Arcticibacter tournemirensis: one gene and its partner. The protein of the gene in region 2 binds, or shares a complex with, the protein of the main gene of each other region. Links are inferred from orthologs where the notes say so. Each region holds a gene or a part of one and is shown on either strand. Other genes may lie near its edges. The genes, in order: rny and pnp.

Region 1 (3,253 bases), 2.4 Mb from region 2 along the record:
CAACGTCGGTCGACACGCCCTTGTTTGCACCCTCTACTTTAACAGTTAGGCCGATCAGGGCTTCCCCTGTCTTTTTATCCGTTACTTTTCCTGCAATCCTGCCCGTCTGTTGCGCTGTAACGACGAAAACACTGAGAATAAATACGATAAGCAGTCCTGTAACTTTGAAAATGTAATTTTTTTTCACTTTTGTACTTTTTGTTCGCTACAAAAGTATTATCACAATGTTAGCAGGATGTTAGCTATTAATTAAGTATAGGTAAGCTGAATGTTAACTAAAGATTAACACGAGCGAGAGGCGTAAGATACGGTAAGTGTACGGCAGAGTTACAACTTAATACTGGTCTTTCTTAATAACGAATAAAACAGCCATACCGGACCGTTAACAAACGTTTTGAAACTGTAGGCAATGCCAGGACTACGGCCTTCGATCTTGTGCCCGTAAAATTGCATGCACCACGAAACGATACAAACAATGGCACAAACCTGCCACATTTCAGGCCAACCCTGTTGCATATGCAATTTCTCAAGTCCAACGATACAGGCCGAAAAAGCAAAGATCGCCAGGAGAATAGCATACGAGAGAACCTGGGAGATTCTATAATAGTAATACACCGCAATTGCTATTACAAAAGAGGCCCAATTAACAAAACCGTTGTAGCGGCCAAGGAAGTCGAGATGAGGAAAGGGAATTGACCATATGAGTCCCAGTACGGCAAAGGTTAGGAAAGGGATTGTAAAGTAATGAATGAGCTTATTTGCTTTATTCCGATGAAAACCGTTAAACTGGCTGGCAACTGCTTCAACAGGGCTTGGGTTAGAGCTTTTTGCGGGTTTATTCATCAGATAAGTTCGTCACAGCTTATTTTAAAAGGCCCCCTTCCTGAGGAAGAGGGCTTAAAGAGTATTTTTATTTTGCGTACGAAACAGACCTGGTTTCGCGGATAACCGTTACTTTGATCTGTCCCGGGTAGGTCATTTCTGTCTGGATACGATTAGAAATATCAGTTGCCAGAATTTCTGCCTGCGCATCACTCACACGCTCGCTTTCTACCACTACACGAAGCTCCCGACCAGCCTGTATGGCGAAGGTCTTTTCCACTCCAGGGTAAGAAAGTGCAAGCTCTTCCAGCTCTTTCAGCCGTTTGATATAGCTTTCAACAACCTCGCGCCTGGCACCTGGGCGTGCTCCTGAGATCGCATCGCAGGCCTGCACAACAGGCGACAGCATAGAAGTCATCTCAATTTCGTCGTGGTGGGCGCCGATTGCATTACATACTTCAGGATGTTCCTTATACTTCTCAGCCAGCTGCATCCCAAGGATCGCATGTGGTAACTCCGGATTATCATCAGGCACTTTACCAATATCATGAAGCAACCCTGCACGTTTTGCGAGCTTAACATTTAACCCCAGCTCTGAAGCCATCGTGGCACAGAAATTGGCAACTTCACGTGAGTGCTGCAAAAGATTCTGGCCATAGGAAGAGCGGTAACGCATACGGCCTATCATGCGGATCAGTTCCGGATGCAGGCCGTGAATGCCCAGATCTATAACGGTACGTTCACCAATCTCGACAATTTCATCCTCAATTTGCTTTTTCGTCTTAGCAACCACTTCTTCAATACGTGCAGGGTGGATACGCCCATCTGTTACCAAACGATGTAAAGCAAGTCGGGCTATCTCACGTCTTACAGGATCGAAGCCGGAAAGAATAATTGCTTCTGGGGTATCATCTACGATAATTTCAACTCCTGTAGCAGCTTCAAGCGCACGGATGTTACGTCCTTCGCGCCCAATCACCCGGCCCTTTATTTCGTCGTTTTCAATATTGAATATCGATACTGTATTTTCGATAGCAGCTTCAGTTGCAGTACGCTGAATAGTTTGTATAACTACTTTCTTTGCCTCTTTACTTGCTGTAAGCTTCGCCTCATCCACAATATCCTTGATCTGGATCATAGCCTTGCTGCGGGCTTCTTCTCTCAAAGTATCAACCAACTGGTTTTTCGCTTCTTCGGCAGAAAGGCCCGCTATGGTTTCGAGCTTACTGATGTGCTGTAATTTCAGCGCATCTACTTCTTCCTGTTTGATCCTGGTAATTTCAAGCTGCTTCTCAAGATTCTTCTTTAGGTTTTCAAGTTCCTGATCTTTGCGATTAGTATTTTCGAGGCGCTGGTTTATCGACTGTTCTTTCTGCTTGATCGAGTTCTCACGCTGGTTCAGGGTATTGTTTTTTGCTGTTACCTCCTGTTCGTGCTCAGCCTTCATCTGAAGGAACTTTTCTTTCGCTTCAAGAAGCTTGTTCTTTTTTAATATCTCAGCGTTATTCTCGGCTTCCTTTAAAATTTTCTTTACCTTATTCTGGGCAGCCAGCTCCTGATTCTTTAATAACTTCCGGAGCATAAACCGCCCAATCACCACTCCGGCAACCAATCCTAATAAAATGTACAGTATTATTTCCATATTTTTCCTCCACTTATAAAAAAACCGCAATTAATTTAAGCTCCATGTACTGTAAAACTTCTGCAAACAAGTTTAGAGTTTTAATCATAATCAAGTGGCATTGCCAGGTGATTTACATTTTCATTAACTCCTTTGATATAGAAGCGTTAAGTTTAATACAATAGTGAAACTCAAGAATTAACTGCGGTTAAGTCTTTTGGCTCTTAATTATATAAAGAACGAATATATTACTTAGAAAAGAATTCTGAAAGCAGCTGATCTAACTGATAAACTTTATCTGCTACTTCAGTTCCTTCTTCCGACATCTTCTTCTCTGCCCTTAATGTAGCGGTTGCATAATGTAATACACTCATTGATAGCAGATCCTGTTTATCTCTTACCGCATAATTGTCCTGATATTCTTTTATGCGATCGTTTATCAATTTAGCTGCCTTTCTTACAATTTCTTCCTCTTCCATGTTTACCTTTAAAGGATAAACGCGGTCAGCAATATTTATTTTAATGGAGATTTCTCCCATTTGAGCTTTGTTTCACGTCAGTACTACTTTTTCAGCAATACAATACACTTATCTATTTCCCGCACAAATTCGCTAATTTTTTGCTTTATGTCAAGCGTTTTTTCATTCGTATCAAATTTTGATACCGAAATGCTCTCCAGAGACCGTGCGAGCCTGAGCGCTTTAAGCTTTTCTTCAAGCTCTGCCGACTTACTCTTACCTGTATCCACTGCAACCTTCAGCGACTGGTTTTCAAGCTTTAACAGATCATTTTCTTCCTGCAACGCTTCAC
Region 2 (3,316 bases):
ATAAGAGAATCGATTTTAACGACACGAAATAACCAGTCCCTTGCCTGAGGTAATTCCAGATTGGCATAATACCGGCCTATGGCAAATGGCACCTCCCTGATATATGGATATTTGGCCGCCCATACAACATACTGCGAATCGAGAAGCTGATTCTTTCCCCTAAAGCTCCTGATAAACTTGTTATGGAGATCCAGATTTTTCATGTCAGTTTCAACAGCCTTTGCTAAGCTTAGCTGCGCCGCCCTTTCAATCGGCGTTGTTTTGTTCGCCTTTACTTGAGCTTTCAAGCTATTTAAGCCAGTTGTGTGAACTATTAATAAGCTGACAAGAATAGATTTCACGGAAGAATAAAATGTTTTTCTCATGATTAGTTCATTGGTTTTTGCGATTAATGTTAGGATAGTGGAGGCTACCCCATAAGCTTTAGATTTCTGGTTAGTTACTATATCGTTAGTAATTACTAAGCTACAAAATAAAAACCAGCAGGACAAAGAAGGAAATACAGAAAATTTAAGGGGCAGACTAATAAGAAATCAGTTCAGGCATCAAACAAAAAAAGGTTGCTTCACGATATCGCGAAACAACCTTTAATGTTCTATTATTCAGTAAACTTCAGCTATTACTCGCCAGCCGGTTTACCTTCAGGCTTTGGAGGCCTTGGCAGAAGAGCTTTTCTGGAAAGCTTCAGCTTGCCTTGCTTATCTACATCCAGAAGTTTCACACGAACTTCGTCACCAACCTGGAATATACCGTCCATCGTTTCGTAACGTTTCCAGTCTATTTCAGAAATGTGAAGTAATCCGTCTTTGCCAGGAAGGATCTCAACGAAAGCGCCGAAAGGCATGATCGATTTCACCTTACCTTCGTAGATCTCTCCAACTTCCGGTTTAGCTACGATGCCTTTAATACGTCTTACCGCACTGTCAATTGCATCTTTATCCGGAGCGAAGATACTAACGATACCCTGATTATCTTTTTCTTCGATAGTGATCGTAGTATTCGTTTCGCGCTGCATTTCCTGGATGATCTTACCACCTGGTCCGATTACCGCGCCGATAAACTCTTTGTCTATCTTAAGCACTACGATACGCGGAGCGTGAGGTTTCAAGTCAGTACGTGGTTCAGCAAGAGTCTTCTTCATTTCGTTCAGGATATGAAGACGGCCTTCCTTAGCCTGTTCTAACGCACCTCTTAAAACTTCCCATCTCAACCCGTTGATCTTAAGGTCCATCTGGCAGGCAACAATACCATTTTCAGTACCGGTTACCTTGAAGTCCATGTCACCTAAATGATCCTCATCGCCGAGGATATCGGTTAATACAGCATATTTTCCGGTTTTCTCATCGGTAATTAAACCCATTGCGATACCAGAAACCGGAGCCTTTAATTTAACCCCTGCGTCCATAAGCGCCAGTGTACCGGCACAAACAGTTGCCATAGACGACGAACCATTCGATTCAAGGATATCAGAAACTACGCGGATTGTATACGGATTATCATCACCTTCAGGAAGAACTTTCTTCAATGAACGCTGAGCCAGGTTACCATGGCCGATTTCACGGCGACCGGCGCCACGGTTCATACGAACTTCACCTGTCGAAAAGCCAGGGAAATTGTAATGCAGGATAAATTTCTGATAACCATTGATAAAGGCTCCGTCAATCATCTGCTCATCCAGTTTCGTTCCCAGTGTCACTGTAGTCAGTGATTGGGTTTCGCCACGGGTAAATACAGCAGAACCGTGTGCAGCAGGCAAATATCCTACTTCACTCCAGATCGGACGTACGGTGCGTACATCACGGCCATCCAATCGGATTCCTTCGTCAAGAACCAGATTACGGACAGCGTCATACTGTACATCATGGAAATATTTCTTTGCAAGGAATTTCGTAACATCATCAACTTCTTCACCCAGTGTAAGGATGAACTCATTCTGAATCTGTTCGAATTTTTCAGAACGCTCGTGTTTTGCAGAACCCGATTTAGCAATTTCGTATACTTTCTGATACGTTGCAGCATACACACGTTCCTTTAATTCAGGATTACTGTGTTCATGAGAGTATACGCGTTTTTCAGTCTTTCCTGTAGCTTCAGTCAGTTCGCGCTGCGCCTGCACCTGTACCTTTATGGCCCGGTGTGCAAATTCAATCGCTTCAACCATTTCCTCTTCAGAGATCTCACTGCACTCGCCTTCCACCATCACGATATCGTTTTCTGAACCAGCAACGATAAACTCGAGGGTAGCACGTTCCAGATCGCTCATATAAGGGTTAATTACAAGCTTTCCATCAACCTTTGCAACCCTTACTTCAGATATAGGGCCGTTAAACGGAATGTCAGAAACCGCAAGCGCTGCAGAAGCAGCAAGTCCGGCTAATGAATCCGGCATGATATTTTTATCAGCAGAGATCAGGGAGATCATCACCTGCGTTTCAGCATGATAATCTTCCGGGAACATCGGACGCAGTGCGCGGTCAACCAAACGTGAGATCAATACCTCATAATCTGATAAACGTGCCTCACGGCGAAGGAAACCACCCGGAATACGTCCGGTAGCTGCATACTTTTCCTGGTAGTCAACAGACAGGGGCAGGAAATCTACACCTTCTTTTGCTTCTTTAGACGATACAACTGTAGCCAGGAGCATTGTATCACCCATTTTTACCACGACAGAACCGTCAGCCTGTTTGGCCAGCTTGCCTGTCTCGATTTCGATTGTACGGCCATCGCCTAAATCGAACGACTTTTTAATTAAATTGTAACTCATCTTGTGTTCATTGCAATGTACCTTTCGTCTTTAGAAGTACATCAATAATTTATTTTAGACTTTTTGTTTGCTAAATTAAACTAAAAAAGCCATCCCCGGATGAGATGGCTTTTAATTTTTAAAAAAAAGAATTATTTGATAGTTTTAATGATATCCCTTAATTCTAATGCTTTGATGATAGCACGATATCTTTCAATGTCTTTCTTATATAAATAAGATAACAATGCACGACGTTTACCAACTAATTTTTGAAGTGCTAACTGAGTAGAAAAATCTTTCCTGTTTTTCTTCAAATGCCCTGTTAAATGAGCAATACGAGTTGTAAATAATGCTACCTGGCCTTCGGCAGAACCTGTGTCTTCGGCGCCTTTGCCATGTTTGGCAAAAATCTCTGCCTTTTTCTCTTTACTTAAATACATTACCTGAATAGTATTAAAGCGTTAAACCATCTGTTAATTAGGGGGCAAAGGTAGGATTAAAAAAAATACAAACCAAATATTTCAGCGACAGATCCGATGGCTGCCGGATACTTTTCCCGACCGAAAGAAT

Evidence for each region.
Region 1: pnp (region 2) and rny share a complex: the UniProt entries of both Bacillus subtilis proteins name them as parts of the possible RNA degradosome complex. The link is inferred for Arcticibacter tournemirensis from one-to-one orthologs.

What each region holds. Positions count from the first base shown.
Region 1 is NZ_VFPL01000001.1:4,950,478-4,953,730, forward strand. What follows is about bases 188-3,111. They hold rny (ribonuclease Y), read right to left. Parts: upstream 2,465-3,111; coding sequence 911-2,464; downstream 188-910. Other genes in these bases: BDE36_RS20660 (Mpo1 family 2-hydroxy fatty acid dioxygenase), read right to left, coding at 328-843; BDE36_RS20670 (cell division protein ZapA), read right to left, coding at 2,692-2,982; BDE36_RS20675 (hypothetical protein), read right to left, coding at 3,006-3,111. Also shown: BDE36_RS20655 (TonB-dependent receptor), read right to left, coding at 1-187; more of BDE36_RS20675, read right to left, coding at 3,112-3,253. UniProt on the Bacillus subtilis protein: Endoribonuclease that initiates mRNA decay. Initiates the decay of all SAM-dependent riboswitches, such as yitJ riboswitch. Involved in processing of the gapA operon mRNA, it cleaves between cggR and gapA.
Region 2 is NZ_VFPL01000001.1:2,566,759-2,570,074, reverse strand. Bases 194-3,180 are described here. They hold pnp (polyribonucleotide nucleotidyltransferase), read right to left. Parts: upstream 2,768-3,180; coding sequence 620-2,767; downstream 194-619. Other genes in these bases: rpsO (30S ribosomal protein S15), read right to left, coding at 2,899-3,180; BDE36_RS10710 (TlpA family protein disulfide reductase), read right to left, coding at 194-365. In the rest of the region: more of BDE36_RS10710, read right to left, coding at 1-193; more of rpsO, read right to left, coding at 3,181-3,186. UniProt on the Bacillus subtilis protein: Involved in mRNA degradation. Catalyzes the phosphorolysis of single-stranded polyribonucleotides processively in the 3'- to 5'-direction. Necessary for competence development in Bacillus subtilis.